DNA from 2 places in the Rahnella sp. ATs2 genome. Region 2 is predicted to be linked to the other one. Evidence: predicted binding sites of a transcription regulator. Region 2 holds the regulator's gene; the other holds the start of a gene.
What was found. Region 2 encodes sigma-54, which starts transcription at its own class of promoters, with help from an activator protein. Its sites were predicted from a motif close to GTTGGCACANNTTTCGCTNT; they were not measured.
Positions count from the first base shown of each region.

Region 1: the regulator sigma-54 is predicted to act here: its motif matches at 4,368-4,387, upstream of hypA (hydrogenase maturation nickel metallochaperone HypA).

Region 1 is NZ_JBLYPL010000002.1:14,986-23,131, forward strand. Features, by position in the region: gene flhA (formate hydrogenlyase transcriptional activator FlhA) at 1-464, opposite strand, end outside; gene hypE (hydrogenase expression/formation protein HypE) at 570-1,592, opposite strand; gene hypD (hydrogenase formation protein HypD) at 1,585-2,742, opposite strand; gene hypC (HypC/HybG/HupF family hydrogenase formation chaperone) at 2,742-3,020, opposite strand; gene hypB (hydrogenase nickel incorporation protein HypB) at 3,011-3,805, opposite strand; gene hypA (hydrogenase maturation nickel metallochaperone HypA) at 3,835-4,179, opposite strand; gene hycA (formate hydrogenlyase regulator HycA) at 4,508-4,978, shown strand; gene ACJY2G_RS01765 (4Fe-4S dicluster domain-containing protein) at 5,149-5,757, shown strand; gene ACJY2G_RS01770 (proton-conducting transporter transmembrane domain-containing protein) at 5,757-7,661, shown strand; gene ACJY2G_RS01775 (respiratory chain complex I subunit 1 family protein) at 7,672-8,146, shown strand, end outside.
Region 2 is NZ_JBLYPL010000001.1:129,925-138,070, forward strand. Features, by position in the region: gene rapZ (RNase adapter RapZ) at 1-850, opposite strand, end outside; gene ptsN (PTS IIA-like nitrogen regulatory protein PtsN) at 918-1,400, opposite strand; gene hpf (ribosome hibernation promoting factor) at 1,499-1,786, opposite strand; gene rpoN (RNA polymerase factor sigma-54) at 1,810-3,243, opposite strand; gene lptB (LPS export ABC transporter ATP-binding protein) at 3,346-4,071, opposite strand; gene lptA (lipopolysaccharide ABC transporter substrate-binding protein LptA) at 4,077-4,634, opposite strand; gene lptC (LPS export ABC transporter periplasmic protein LptC) at 4,612-5,181, opposite strand; gene kdsC (3-deoxy-manno-octulosonate-8-phosphatase KdsC) at 5,178-5,744, opposite strand; gene kdsD (arabinose-5-phosphate isomerase KdsD) at 5,761-6,747, opposite strand; gene ACJY2G_RS00650 (calcium/sodium antiporter) at 6,767-7,744, opposite strand; gene mlaF (phospholipid ABC transporter ATP-binding protein MlaF) at 8,052-8,146, shown strand, end outside.

The DNA.
Region 1 (8,146 bases), on a different contig from region 2:
GCCAGCATACAAAGTTCGTGCAGACCGTTTTTGTCTTCTTCGCTGAACGGCGTTGCATTCTGGCGGGTAAACTCACAGCCCCCCAGTAAACCGGATGAAGCCAGCAATGGCACCAGACAATATCCGTTAAACGGCGGATACAGATTCAGTGCGCTTAATTGCGGATAACGCAGATGCAGAGCATCGCTGCGCCAGACCTGAGTTTGCGGGTTATTCAGCAGGGCATGTACCGGACCGGTCGCCAGCAACGTTTCATCTTCATAGCTGACCGGCTGATGATGGGGATCGATACCATAAAAACAGACGCGTTCGCTGTTGTTGTCGAACAACACCAGCGTCACGGTATCCGCAATACCCGCGCCCTGCGCTACCTGAGTGAGAGTTTCCAGCAGCGATGTCATGGTCTGTTGCAGCAGCAATGTGCGCGTCAGTTCCAGCAATCCTTTGTGTTTGGTAATGCTCATTGTTGCACTCTGCATAGCGTTAACTCTGGCTTTTGATTCAAAGCGTTTTTGAAGAAACTATTCCGAAAGTTTACGCCTTCATAGCGGCGCTCTCCCCTGACGAGATCAACAAATGCGGGGTAATGGCTCCGCATGGGGCAACATTAGCTGGCGTGAAACCCCCAGCGCACCCCGCAAACACACCCGGGGATTTTCGGTTACTTCACCTATCGTCGCGGCGTCGGCACCCAGCGGGTGGCTGCGCAATAGTTTCAGCACCGCGTTTTCTTCCTGCGCGGAGACCACCACCACCAGTTTTCCCTCGTTGGCAAAATTGAGCGGCTCCAGACCGAGCAGTTCGCAAATTCCGCGTACCGCCGGTTTCACCGGGATAGCCGTTTCGTCGATGCAAATTCCGAACCCGCTGGCGGCGCTGAATTCATGAAGGATCGCATTGACCCCGCCCCGCGTGGCATCGCGCAAGGCGCGGACACCCGAAAGTGCGCGCAGCGGAGCGATCATCGGCGCCAGCACGGCGCAGTCGCTTTCGACTTCCAGCGTCATTCCTAACTGTTCGCGGAGATTGAGGATAGTGGCACCGTGATCGCCCAACGTACCGCTGACGATCACTTTGTCTCCGGCCTGAATATGGCGGGCAGCCCAGCGGACATCCGCCGGGATGACGCCGATCCCCGCCGTATTAATAAAAATCTTGTCCGCTGCGCCGCGCTGCACCACTTTGGTATCGCCGGTGACAATGGCAATCCCGGCCTCGCGGGCGGTCTGTGCCATCGCATTCACAATCTTGCGCAAGTCTTCCAGCGGCAGCCCTTCTTCGAGAATAAATCCGCAGGAAAGATATGCCGGTATTGCGCCGCTGACGGCCAGGTCATTCGCCGTTCCGCACACCGCCAGCTTGCCGATATTACCGCCGGGGAAAAATACCGGATCGATGACATAGCTGTCCGTGGTGAACGCCAGCCGGTCGCCCTGCGCACTCAGGTGGGCAATCGACAAACGTGCTGCATCTTCGCGCTCACTGAGCCACGGGTTATCGAAAGCACTCAGGAACAGGCGTTCGATCATCTGCTGCATCGCCCGCCCGCCGCTGCCGTGCGCCATGGTGACGACTTCTTTATGCTCACTCATCCTGTCCCACACCTTCTGTTGTTCTTTCTTGTGCTGCGGTTTCCTGATGCCGGTACTGATACCACGCGGCGCAGGCGCCTTCGGATGACACCATCAGCGCACCAAACGCATTGTGCGGTGTACAACCGGTGCCAAACAGCGGGCATTCATGCGGCTTGCAACGGCCGGTCAGCACCTCGCCGCAACGGGAACGCGGATCATCCGCTACCGGCTGCGCCTGCGGTCTGAAACGAATTTCCGCATCAAACGTTGCGTAAGCCCGGCTCAGGGAAATACCGGAGTCTTCGATAATCCCAAGCCCGCGCCATTCGCTGCTACCGGAAAGCCGGAACACCTCGCGCATGGCTTCCTGTGCCAGCAGATTACCCTCTTGCGGCACAACGCGCCGGTACTGGTTTTCTGTTTTACACGATGCCTCGCAAACTTGTTCCACCAGCATCAGCACGCTTTGCAGCATATCCAGTGGCTCGAAACCGCTGATCACCAGCGGCTTACCGAATTCTTCATTGATGAAATGATACGGTGCTGTGCCGGTCACCATGCTGACATGACCGGGTGCCAGAAAGGCGTCGATGCGCACATCGTCCTGTTGCAGGAGGCTGCGCAATGTGGGCATCAGGCTGATGTGCTGGCAGAAGACGGTAAAATTATTCAGGCCTTCCCGCCGTGCCTGTTGCAGCGTGACTGCGGTCACCGGCAACGTGGTTTCAAAACCGAGCGCAAAAAACACCACCTGAGACTGCGGATTTTCACGCGCCAGCTTCAGCGCATCCAGCGGGGAATAAACCACCCGCACATCCGCGCCGCGTTCGCGCGCCTGCAACAGCGAACCCTGTTTTCCCGGCACGCGCAGCGCATCGCCAAAGGTGCAAAAAATCACCCCGTCATGTGCGGCGATTTCGCAGCAGGCATCAATTCGCCCCATCGGCAGCACGCATACCGGACATCCCGGGCCGTGGATAAATTCCAGTTGCGGGGGCAGCAGTTTATCCAGCCCGAATTTGAAAATGGCATGGGTATGACCGCCGCACACTTCCATAATTTGCATCGGCTTTTCTGCGCTGAAAGGCAGATGTGCCGCCCGCTGATGCAGGCGCTGGATTAATGTTCTCGCCAGTTTCGGATCCCGAAACTCATCAACAAAACGCATTACCTTGATTCTCCCGCACCCAAAAATAAGGCGACGTCGGCTTCCACTTCTTCCATCGCATGCAGCGCGGCCAGCGTGTCCAGCGCTTCGTGCTCATCGAGCCGGCTCAGGGCAAAACCGACGTGGATTAATACCCAGCAGCCGATCAGCGCTTCGCGTTCGCCTTCACACACCAGCGCGATATTAACCTCCCGTCGCAATCCGCATACCTGTGCCCAGGCGTGATCGGGCTGATTTTCATGCAACGCGACGATTTGTCCCGGAATGCCTATGCACATCGTTGCTGCTCCAGCCAGTGCAGCCACTGATCCATGCCTTCGCCGGTGGTGGCGGAAAGCTGAATCACTTCAATCTGCGGATTCACCTGACGTGCATTGGCGATACAGGTCTCAACGTCAAAACTGACGTAAGGCAGCAAATCGATTTTGTTGAGGATCATCAGGCGGGAAGCGGCAAACATATGCGGATATTTCAGCGGTTTGTCTTCGCCTTCGGTCACGGAAAGCACCGCGACTTTGTGCAGTTCGCCGAGATCAAAACTGGCCGGACACACCAGATTGCCGACGTTTTCGATAAACAGCAGGCTGTTGTTGTTTGGCGATAACTGATGCAGCGCATCGTGAACCATTTGCGCGTCCAGATGGCAGCCTTTGCCGGTATTGACCTGAATGGCCGGAACGCCGGTGGCGCGGATCCGGTCGGCGTCATTGGTGGTTTGCTGATCACCTTCAATTACCGCGCAGTCGAAATACGGGGCCAGCCGGGTCAGGGTGCTGGTCAGTAAGGTGGTTTTGCCGGAACCGGGACTGGACACCAGATTCAGCGCCAGAATGCCCGCCGCAGCAAAATGCTCGCGGTTGTGGGCGGCAATGTGATTGTTCTTCGCCAGCACATCCATTTCGATATCCACCAGACGACGCGCTGCAAATGGCAGGCCGTGGGAATGGGCATGGGAATGATCGTGATGATGGTCGTGCGAAGGGTCATGAGAATGATGAGCGTGCCCGCTGCTGACACCTTCAATACGAAGTTCGCCGCTGGCACAACCACAGGTACTGCACATAGCTTTCTCCCCGGGCAAAAGAACGCCCGTTATTCGATTTCGATACGTTTAATTTTCATGCCGTCACCGGCAATCACCCGCAAATCGCGTCCGCCACACTGCGGGCAAATCAGCACGTTTGGGCTGAGCAGCGCGATATCCTGCTGACAGGTGCGGCACCAGCTTTCTGCCGCCGGTGTGTCCAGATGTAATTCGCATCCCTGCGCCAGCGTTTCGCGACACGCCAGCTCAAAACAAAACTGCACGGCCTCCGGTTCGACGCAGGAAAACGCGCCGATTTCCATCCATACCGCGGTAATTTTCCGCGCATTATTTTGCCGTGCGAACTGCTCCACTATTTCCACGGCATTCTGGCATAACGTTATTTCGTGCATTATTTCCCCTCCCTCAGGAGAACAATTAAGACAGGCTGCAATATTGGTGCCAGAAATTTCGACACATTGCCTTTATGCAAAAACATCCTCAGCCAATGAGGTGCAAAAATAAGCCGTCACCGCCCGTCATAATTGTCGAAATAAGGTGTCATCGACATGTCATTTATTTCCTTCGCTGAAACAGAATCAAAGCCAAAACCCTTCTAACCCGTTAATTCACAAGCATTTATCAGAATAATTCAGAAACTGGCACGCTTTATGCCAACAGAGAGTTATACGTCGTATTTTCGTCGTCACCCGACATATCAATTAACAACGGATAATGAACATGAGCACTCTCAGCGAACTGACTACTAAAGCCGACTATATCGCCAGCAAAAACAGCCAGATGAAATCACAGTGGCATACCTATCAGAACAGCCTGATAAAGGCCGTCACCACATCAAATAAAAAGATAAATCATGAGTTTAACTGTGGAGAGGAACAGGACATCCGCTTTGTGCTGTTCAATCATTTTGTGGTGAGTATTCATCAGGGCGATGACTTTTACAGTCAGGAGATCATCTACAGCCTGAACATGGCGCAAGGCCAGGAAGAGGTGGATTTCAGAGCCTTCGCGCAGGCCAGATTAAGTGAAGATGGCCGCGTGGACGGCACGGTGGACATCCATGATAAGAACGCCGTGCTGGAACATTATCTGAATAAAATCTCCGCTATTTATCAGTGCCTGTTTGATTCCCTGCACAGTAATCAGCCGGTTCATCCGCAACTTGAGAAATTACTCGGCCACGCCGGATAAAAAACCTAAAACATTATTTTACGGTCAGGTGGGAATAATCTTTTCACCGACAATATTGACCGGTTTTTTGCAGATCTAATGCCGACATAAATGTCGAAATGTCAATTTAAGTGCCGATTTCGTCACCTTTGACGAAATACCAAGGAGACTTCATGCGCAATATGGCCGCCATGAATCAGTATGTGATCGCGGACCCCAAACTTTGTATCGGCTGCAATACCTGCATGGCGAGTTGTTCGCAAGAGCACCAGCTTCACGGCCTGCAATCCGAACCCCGCTTGCAGGTGATGCGCAACCGGCTGGATTCTGCGCCGGTGATGTGTCACCAGTGCGAAGACGCGCCGTGCGCGCAGGTCTGTCCGGTGAACGCCATCACCCGTGAAAAAGACGCCATTCATCTTAACGAGAGCCTGTGTGTGAGCTGCAAACTGTGCGGCATCGCCTGTCCGTTCGGGGCGATAACGTTTTCCGCCAGCACTCCTGTCGATATCCCACGTGACTGCAATACCTCAAAAGCACTGCCCGCACCGCGTGCGCCACGTGCAGTCAGCCCGTTTCTCGACTGCGTGCCGGGGCTTCGCGCCGTGGCAGTGAAATGCGATTTATGCAGCTTCAGCCCGGAAGGTCCGGCGTGCATCAAAACCTGTCCGACCCAGGCCATCACGCTGGTTACCGCCAGCCTGTCTGAATATTCCAGCCAGCAAAAACGCCTCAATGCCATGAACGTTTTCCCCGCCGGACTGACTTCACTGAACGCCCCTGATACGGAGGCTAAATAATGACGACTCTATTTACCGGTGAACCGGCGTCGTTACTGGCGCTGGCGCTGCTGATTTGGGTGCTGAGCGGCCTTGGTGGCTGGCTTCTGGCGTCCATGACGAAAATCAGCAGCCTGATTTTTGGCGCAGGCGGGATGGCAGCGGCGCTGTGCGTTATCGCGGCGGCGTTACAGATTTTACAGGGCGGTGTGGCGGTTCAGGCCGTGCTGCCGGTGGTGCCTTTTCACGCTGAACTGACTGCGCTGAATGCCTTAATCCTGCTGGCGATGTCCGTCACCGCGCTGATGTGCAGCCTGTATGCCTGTGCGTGGCTGGCGAATGTGAGATCCCCTAAGCGCGCCCGCACCGGTCTGATGTGCAATCTGCTGATGGCCGCACTGACAGCGGCGGCGATGTCGGCCAGTGCCGTGGAACTGATCCTGATGATGGAACTGGCTGCCCTGTGCGCCTATTTCATGATTGTTCAGGCTGACGATGTGAAAAGCCGCCGTGCCGGTCTGAATCAGTTTTTATCCGGCCGCCTCGGCACACTGTGTCTGATCCTGGCCTTCGCCCTGCTGCATCACGCCAGCGGCAGCGTCAATTTTGAGGTGCTGCGCCATGCGGCGTTCACGCCGGGCATTAAATCGGTGACCTTCCTGCTGGCGCTGGCCGGTTTCGGGCTGTACGCCGGGATTATCCCGCTGCACGCCTGGGTGCCGCAGTCGCATTCCAGCGCGCCTGCTCACGCCGCCGCCCTGTTCTCTTCTGCCCTGATGAAAATCGGCATTATCGGCATCGTAAAAGTCGGTCTGGATCTGCTGGGCGCACCGCCACTCTGGTGGGGCCTGATGGTATTGCTTCTGGCAATCCTGACCGCGTTTATCGGCGGGTTGTATGCGCTGATGGAGCATGATATCCGCCGTCTGCTGGCCTATCACACGCTGGAAAACGTCGGGATTATTTTGCTCGGTATTGGCGGGGCAATGACCGGCGTGGCGCTGAACCAGCCGGTGCTGGCTTCCCTTGCGCTGCTGGCGGGTCTGTTCCATCTGTTCAACCACGGACTGTTTAAAACGGCGCTGTTCCTCGGTGCCGGTGAAATTGAAATGCAGACCGGCATAAAGGACATGGAAAAACTCGGCGGTATCGCCCGTCTGATGCCGTGGACAGCGGCAGCGATGCTGATCGCATTAATGTCGATGGCCGCGCTGCCGCCGTTAAACGGTTTCGCCAGTGAATGGCTGCTGTACCAGTCGCTGTTCCAGCTGAGCAGCAGCCACGTCTTTATCGCCCGCCTGATGGGGCCGCTGCTGGCGGTCGGTCTGGCACTGACCGGCGCGCTGGCGCTGATGTGTATTGCCAAAGTTTTTGGCGTCACGTTCCTGGGTACACCGCGCAGTCAGGCTGCCGCAGACGCCACACCGGCACCACGCGCCATGACGTTCAGCACCGTATTACTGGTGTTGTTGTGCGTGATTTCCGGCATAGCTTCCCCGTGGATTATTCCGCAATTCTCTGCTGTCGCAGCCTCCGTACTGAACACGCCGGTTCTGCTGGCTGCTCAGCATGGCGTGGCGTTCTCGCCGGCGTCTGCGGTGTCTGCCCCGATGGTGGCCATTTTGCTGCTGGGAATGCCGTTAGTGCCGTGGCTTATCGCCGCAGTTCTGCGCGGCGCACGGCTGCCAAACCGTTCGCGTGGCGATGCCTGGGCCTGTGGTTACGCGCACTCCGCCGACATGGTGGTGACGGCGACCGGTTTCGCCCAGCCGCTGCGCGTGATGTTTGCCCCGCTTTACCGTCTGCGCAGCCATGCGACACCGGCGTCACTGGTTTCAGCCTTGCACCGTGGCTGGCTGGGGGCGTTCTGCCGTCGTCTGGCGTTCATCGAACTGGCCGTATTACTGGTCGTGGCTTTTGCCTGAGGAACTGACTATGAACTTTCCTTCCCTGCTGGCCGGTTCGCTGTGGCCGCTGGCGCTGATTCAGGCGGCGGCATTGCTGGCTGTCGCTCCGTTATTTGCCGGATTCAGCCGCGTGATGCGTGCGCGGATGCACAACCGGCGCGGACCCGGCGTATTACAGGAATACCGTGATATCGCCAAATTACTCCGGCGACAGAGTGTCGCGCCCGCGGCGGCAGGCATGGCGTTTCGCAGTATGCCGTATCTGCTGACCGGCGGTTTACTGGTCATCGCCACTGCCCTGCCTGTGGTGACGCTGACATCGCCGATGGGCGCGGCGGGTGATCTGATCACCGTTATCTATCTGTTTGCGGTAGTGCGTTTTGTGTTTGCCATCGCCGGACTCGACACCGGCAGCACTTTCACCAGCATAGGCGCCAGCCGTGAAGCGGTACTCGGCGTTTTGGTTGAGCCCATTTTGCTGCTCGGCCTTTGGGTGGCGGCGC
Region 2 (8,146 bases):
ATTTACGTTTTTCCAGCGTGCGATGGCGGGATTGCACGTTCTTCCCGCGGGAACGGAAATAGTCGGCCAGTTGCTCTGCGATATACACCGAACGGTGTTTACCGCCGGTACAACCAATGGCGACGGTCAGATAGCTGCGGTTGTTGGTTTCCAGCATCGGCAGCCATTGTTCAAGGTAGCTGCGGGTCTGGTAGATAAAGTTGTGCACTTCGGTATGACGGTCGAGGAACGCCGCCACCGGTTTGTCGAGGCCGGTCATCGGACGCAGTTTCGGATCCCAGTGCGGGTTCGGCAGGAAACGTACGTCGAACACGTAATCCGCATCAATCGGAATACCGTGTTTGAAACCAAAGGATTCGAAGACCATCGTCAGTTCACGTTCGCGTTTACCCAGCAGGCGGGTACGCAGCATTTCTGCCAGTTCGTGAACGGACATTTCGGACGTGTCGATGATGAGATCAGCAGACGAACGCAGAGGCTCGAGCAAGTCGGCTTCTTCATCAATAGCACTTTCGAGGGAGAGATTTTTGCTGGAAAGCGGGTGCAGACGACGGGTGTCGCTGTAGCGGCGGATCAGCGTGTTGCGGTCGGCATCAAGGAACAACAGCTGCGGTGAGAAGCTCTCCGGCAGTTGTGACATCGCGTACTCATAAACTTCCGGGGTTTCCGGCATGTTACGCACGTCGATGCTGACGGCCGCTGACGTATTACGTTCAACGAGGGTCTGGGCAAGCTGCGGCAATAACACCACCGGCAGGTTATCCACACAGTAAAAACCCATGTCTTCCAATGCCCGTAGGGCAACCGATTTCCCGGAACCGGAACGGCCGCTGACAATCATCAGCACCATGGTGTCACTCCCCTGGCATTCAGTGTTCAGAATTCATTTTCCCGGCACCGTACCGGGAATCAGCAATTTATTCGTTTTCAGTCATTATCTGGAACAGTTCTTCATCGCTCTGCGCACCACGAAGGCGGCGACACACTGTTTTATCAGCTAATTTCTTAGCCACCAAAGATAATGTATGTAAATGGGTTTTACATTGATCTGCCGGTACCAGCAAGGCAAAAAGTAAGTCTACCGGCTGATTATCGATGGCATCAAAAGCGATCGGTTGTTCCAGCTGAATGAACACGCCGACGGCACGTAACGTATCTTCTTCCAGCTTACCGTGCGGGATGGCGATCCCGGCACCGATCCCGGTGCTGCCCATGCGTTCACGGGTCAAAATAGCGTCGAAAATCACCTGTGGCGACAAATTCAGTTGTCTGGCGGCCAGTTCGCTGATGATTTCCAGTGCGCGTTTTTTGCTGGCGCAATGAACGCCGCTTTTGGTGCATTCGGCATTAAGCACCGACGTTAATTGCATTGCTATATCGTTGATCATGTCATCTTTCACTTTTGCGCTGTTTCACCCTTAAAGCTATATCGGCTCGTTTCCCGAAGGTCACAAGCCGATGCCCGAAGGTTTGTAGCACAGGGTTGGCTACATGAATGTCAGTGCTGTTTCAGTTTGTCTTTATGTTTATTCAGCTGGCGGGCCAGTTTATCAACCAGTCCGTCAATCGCTGCGTACATATCCTGATGTTCCGAGGTGGCATGTAACTCGCCTCCATTCACATGCAAAGTCGCTTCGGCAACTTTTTGCACCTTTTCCACGCTCAACACCACATACACCTGATTAATCCTGTCGAAATACTGCTCTAGCTTGGCCAGCTTCGACGTGATGAACTCTCTCAGGGGATCCGTGATCTCAATGTGATGTCCGGTAATGTTGAGCTGCATAATGTCTTCCTTCTCTGTTGAGGTCAAACTAACTGTTTACGTTGGTTTGAGGGCGGGATGGACAAAGACTCTCGGTATTTGGCGACGGTTCGTCGTGCAACCATAATTCCCTGATCGGAAAGCAGGGTCGCTAACTTACTGTCACTGAGCGGTTTTACAGGATTCTCCGCTGCGATTAATTTCTTCACCAGCGCCCGGATGGCGGTTGACGATGCCTCGCCGCCGCTGTCTGTACTGACATGGCTGGAAAAGAAATACTTCAGTTCGAAAATGCCACGCGGGCTGTGCAGGAACTTCTGCGTCGTGACGCGTGAAATCGTCGATTCGTGCATTTCTACGGCGCTGGCGATATCGGCCAGCACCATAGGTTTCATAAATTCTTCACCCAGTTCAAAGAACGCCTGCTGTTGCTCAACGATACAGCGCGTGACTTTCAGCAGCGTGTCGTTACGGCTTTCCAGGCTTTTGATTAACCATTTGGCTTCCTGCAGATTGCTGCGGATAAACTGCCCGTCGCTGTCGCTGCGTGCGGAATTCCCCATCGCGGCGTACTGCTGGTTAATCTTCAGACGCGGAATGCTGTCCGAATTGAGTTCAACCGTCCAGACTCCTGACACTTTGCGCACCAGCACATCCGGGATCACGTATTCGGATTCGCCGGTGTTGATCGACTGGCCCGGACGCGGATCAAGAGACTGGATCAGGAGCATCGCTCCTTTCAGTGTATCTTCTTTTAACCGGGTTGATCGCATAAGTGCGCGGAAATCATGGTTCGCCAGCAAATCCAGATGTTCGCTGATGATAAGACGGGCTTCGGTGATGAAAGGCGTGTCGGTCGCATACTGGGAAAGCTGGATCAGCAGGCAGTCGCGCAGGTCGCGCGCGGCCACGCCGACCGGGTCAAAACGCTGTACGCGTTTGAGCACGGCTTCCACTTCGTCCATCGTGACGTTTTCATCCCCGATGCTTTCCAGAATGTCGTCAAGAGAAACGGTGAGGTAACCGGTGTCATCGACCGCATCGACAATGGACGTCGCAATCGCCGCATCAGTATCTGAGAACGGCGTCAGCTCGACCTGCCACATCAGGTAATCCTGAAGAGTCTGGGTGGTTTCACCCTGATAAATCGGCAGCTCGTCGTCGCTGTAATCATTACCGGTGCCGGAAGGCGTGCCCGCGGTATAGATTTCATCCCAGGTCGCATCCAGCGGCAGCTCTTCGGGCATGTCTTTTTGCTCGAGCGCTTCGCGGGTATCTAACCCTTCGCTGTCGGTGGCTTCTACCGAGTCGATTTCTTCATGAAGGTCGGTTTGTTCCAGCAGAGGGTTGCTCTCCAGCGCGAGTTGGATCTCCTGTTGGAGCTCAAGCGTGGACAATTGCAACAGGCGGATGGCCTGTTGTAACTGTGGAGTCATTGCCAGTTGTTGGCTGAATCTGAGTTGCAAACCTTGCTTCATATCTTGGCTTTATTTCCGTTGATGAGTGAAAACGGCAACACTTCTGTCAGAGACGGCCTGTTTCATTTTAAGGCGAAACAGGCACGGTTCCGGCGGCACAGATCACAGACGGAATTCTTCACCAAGATAAACGCGTTTAACTTGTTCATCAGCAAGAATATCGGCTGGCGTGCCGTGGGCGATTAACTTGCCCTGACTGACGATGTAAGCGCGTTCACACACGTCGAGCGTTTCGCGAACGTTATGGTCGGTGATCAGTACGCCGAGGCCACTGTCACGCAAATGCTCAATGATTTTTTTGATGTCGATAACTGAAATCGGGTCAACACCGGCGAACGGTTCATCCAGCAGGATGAATTTAGGGTTCGCCGCCAGCGCACGGGCGATTTCAACACGACGGCGTTCACCACCGGACAGTGACTGACCGAGGTTATCGCGCAAATGAGAAATATGGAACTCTTCCATCAGTTCATTGGCGCGATCGTTACGCTGTTCTTTGTTCAGATCGTCGCGGATCTGCAACACGGCCATCAGGTTATCAAACACGCTGAGGCGGCGGAAAATGGACGCTTCCTGAGGAAGATAGCCAATACCGCGACGGGCGCGGGTATGCAATGGCAACAAGCTGATGTCTTCGTCATCGACGATAATACGGCCTGCATCACGCTGCACAATGCCGACGACCATGTAAAACGTCGTAGTTTTACCGGCACCGTTTGGCCCTAATAACCCGACGATTTCGCCGGAGTTGACCATCAGGCTGACATCTTCAACGACCTTGCGGCCTTTGTAGGCTTTTGCCAGATTCTCTGCGATTAATTTAGCCATAAAAATCAGTTACTCTTTTTGGTCGGCTGGCCCGCCGCTGCAGGTGTTTTCTGTTGCAGCTGCGAAGGAACCAGAACGGTCGTCACACGGTTGCCTTTATCACTGAAGGCTTCCATTTGCTGTTTCTGCACCAGATAAGTAATACGGTCGCCTTTCACGTTGCTGTCGAGCTGTTCAAGGTAAGCGTTACCGGTCAGGGTCACCAGATCGTTTTCCACTTCATAGCGGACTTTCTGCGCATGGCCTTTTACCGGCTTGCCGTTGTCCTGCATCTGATAGAAGGTCACCGGATTACCGTAACCTTCAACCACTTCTTTGCCGGAAACGCCTTGCGGGCGGATGACGACAACTTTGTCCGCTTTAACCTGGATCGTACCCTGGTTTACCACCACATTACCGGTAAAGGTCGCGGTATTGGTATTCACGTCCAGCGCCTGATTAGCCGAATCAATGGTAATCGGTTTGGTCGTGTCATCTTTCAGGGCGAATGCCGGAACGCTGACGGCTAACAATGAGCTGACGATCAGGAGATTACGGATTTTATTTTTTGCTTTGAATTTCATAAGAGGTCGTTACCTTTTCGATCAGCTCTGCTGTTTTATCACGCAGATTACCACGCATTTTCATGCCGTTAGATGTAAAACCTGTGCCATAAAGCGTTACTTCATCATCTGAGGCAACGTCCTGTGTCGTCAGGTTAACCCGTGCATTGTCCGTTTTGATTCTTTGCAACTGAGAAGTCTCAGGTGTCAGGCTGTCTGCCTGCACATGCCCGTAAAGATAGAGCATTTTATCCTGAGTCAGCTTGGCCTTGTCAGAATGCAGCACCCACGTCGGGACTTTGTTCTTGTCGTACATGGTCGCTACCGGATTAGTAAACCATGTCACCTGATCAGTGGTGTAATATTTCACCTGATCTGAAACCAGTTTATACGTCAGGCTACCCAGCGGATCGTACACCATCGTGACGGTGTGGGAGCTCTGGTAGGTCGGATCCTGATCGTTGACCGCCGGCTGGACGTCATCGCTGTTGTCAGACATTGACCAGCCGATCAGCACCAGAACGATGGCTGTCAGCGCCAGAATAATCCAAAGTCTTGTTTTACTCATATCGACAGCCCTTTGGCGTCCTCCAGCTTACCCTGTGCCAGTAAAATCAAATCGCACAATTCGCGTACTGCACCACGTCCGCCGGCAATTCGGGTGACATAATGCGCTTTCGGCAACAGGATGGGATGCGCGTCCTGAACGGCCACGGAAAGACCAACTTCAGCCATAACCGGCCAGTCGATCAGGTCATCACCGATGTAGGCCACTTCTTCGGCCCGCAAAGACAGTGTATCTAACAGTTCGCGGAAGGCCAAAAGCTTATCCGATTGTCCCTGGTACAAGTGGCGTATACCGAGGGTTTCAGCGCGATCTTCCAGTAATTTCGCATTGCGGCCTGTAATAATCGAGACCTCAATGTCCGAAGTCAGCAGGCAGCGGATACCGTAACCGTCGCGAACGTTAAAACTTTTCAGCTCTTCTCCCTGATTTCCCATGTAGATCAGGCCATCAGACATCACGCCATCTACATCGCAAATCAGCAGGCGGATAGCTTTCGCCCGTTCCAGCACTTGCGTGCTGACCGGACCGTAGCAAGTTTCCACCAGGGCTGCGCTATTACTCATTCAGGGGATTCCTCAATTAAACTACGCCAGCGCGCAGCATGTCGTGCATATGTAACACACCCAGCAACTGGTCACCATCAGCAACCATCACGCAGGTTATGTTTTTTTCCTGCATTAAATTCAGCGCATCCACCGCCAGAAGAGAAGGGCGGACGCGGATACCCCCGGTCGTCATGACATCGGCAATCGAGGCTTCGTTGATGTTAACGCCCATATCGAAAATGCGGCGTAAATCACCATCGGTAAAGATACCTTCGATCCGCATCAGGTCGTTGCAGATAACTGTCATGCCGAGATTCTTGCGGGTGATTTCCAGCAAGGCATCACGCAAAGAAGCGTCACGGCTGACATGCGGAATTTCATCACCGGTGTGCATGATATCGCTCACGCGCAGTAAGAGCTTGCGACCCAGTGCTCCGCCCGGATGGGAAAGGGCGAAGTCTTCGGGTGTGAAACCGCGAGCTTCCAGTAAAGCCACCGCCAGCGCATCGCCCATGACCAATACCGCCGTGGTGCTGCTGGTCGGTGCCAGACCCAGCGGGCAGGCTTCTTTGGGGACTTTCACGCAAAGATGCACATCAGCCGCTTTGCCCATGGTGCTTTCCGGATTAGACGTCATGCAGATAAGCGTGATGTCCAGACGTTTGAGTACCGGGATCAGCCCGAGAATTTCATGTGCTTCACCGGAATTGGAAATCAGGATCACAACGTCCTGTTTCGACACCATGCCCAGATCACCGTGGCTGGCTTCGCCCGGATGGACAAAGAAAGCCGGTGTGCCGGTGCTGGCAAAGGTCGCTGCCATCTTGCGACCAATGTGGCCGGATTTGCCCATGCCCATCACGACGACTTTGCCGTTGCAGGCGAAGATTTTTTCGCATGCACGGGTAAAATCGCCGTTAATGTATTGATCTAACTGCTCAAGTCCTTCACGTTCTGTTTTCAGCACATCACGCCCGACGGCCTGAAAATCAAAGTCGGAGGCGAAGTTAACGTTAGCCATAGTCAGTTCCTGACAAAGTTCAGAAGGCAATGCTGTCCGGTAACAGGAACAGAACCGCCATATAGGCGATAAATCCACACAGTAACAGTGCGCCGGCGAGATGGCCGATACGGTGTTTACGCATCAGGCACAGCCCGGAAAGCACGATACTGACCGCCAGCATGACCCAGTAATCGCGATGAAACGCGTCCGGGTTGAACGAGCCTGGCGCAACCAGCGCGGGTAATCCCAGCACCAGACAGGTATTAAAAATATTCGCACCAATGATATTGCCCAGTGCGATATCATCTTCGCCCTTAATGGCACCGGCGATAAACGTCGCGAGTTCCGGCAGACTGGTGCCGATGGCGATAACCGTCAGGCCAATCACCAGTTCGCTGACGCCAAAGTAACGGGCAATCACTGTACTGTTGTCGACAATCATGCCCGACGCCAGCGGCATGATGATAAAGCCCAGTGCCAGCCACAGAAATGCCACGGTGTTGCTGCTGTCCTGAGGAAGTTCGGACATCTGTTCGTACGTCAGCGTATCCAGCCCTTCTTTTTCGGCCGCGCGGGCGATTTTTATCACCAGCATCATAAACACGGCGGCACTGGCCAGCAGCAGAACGCCGTCAAACCGGCTGAGTTCTCCGTCACTTAGCACAAAACCACAGAGTGCTGTGACCAGTAACAATAAAGGGAGTTCGCGGCGTAATATATCAGAACGAACGGAAAGTGGATGAATCAGGGCTGCACCGCCCAAAATCAGAAGAATATTAATGATATTCGAACCAATTGCGTTTCCGACGGCCAAATCCATCTGATCATTGATGGCGGCTGTGGTAGAAACCACCAGTTCCGGGAGAGATATTCCGACGCCGACGACGGTCATGCCAATCACCAGCGGAGGTATGCCTATTGAGCGTGCCAACACTGCGGCTCCGTACACCAGACGATCGGCGGCGTAAACTAACAGTAACAAGCCGACAATCATCAGTACGATAGCGAGAAGCATGAAACATCCTTTATTGGGTATAATGCGAGGTTCGTTGCCTTTGCAGGCAGGCGATTCCTTCGTCAACATGAGCTAAGGCAACATTTTCTCTGAAAACAAGGCCTGCAGGTTCCTGTATGTTAGACGATGAAGGCTTTTAATTTAAAATGATAATTCATCGATTTTGACCGTCTGGGGCGGAAAAGTAAAACGATGGCAACTTTGGTAACGAAACCGGGGTAAGTTTTTGTAAAAATACCAAAGTTATACGACACCCCATCTGGGTCAGACGTATTCTTAGCGAAAGTATTCCGAAGGGATAAACTGAATGAGTCAAAGCGAATCGAATCTGGTTGAGATCAAGGGCATGAGCTTCGTGCGCGGCGATCGTCCCATTTTCGAAGAGATCAATATGACCGTGCC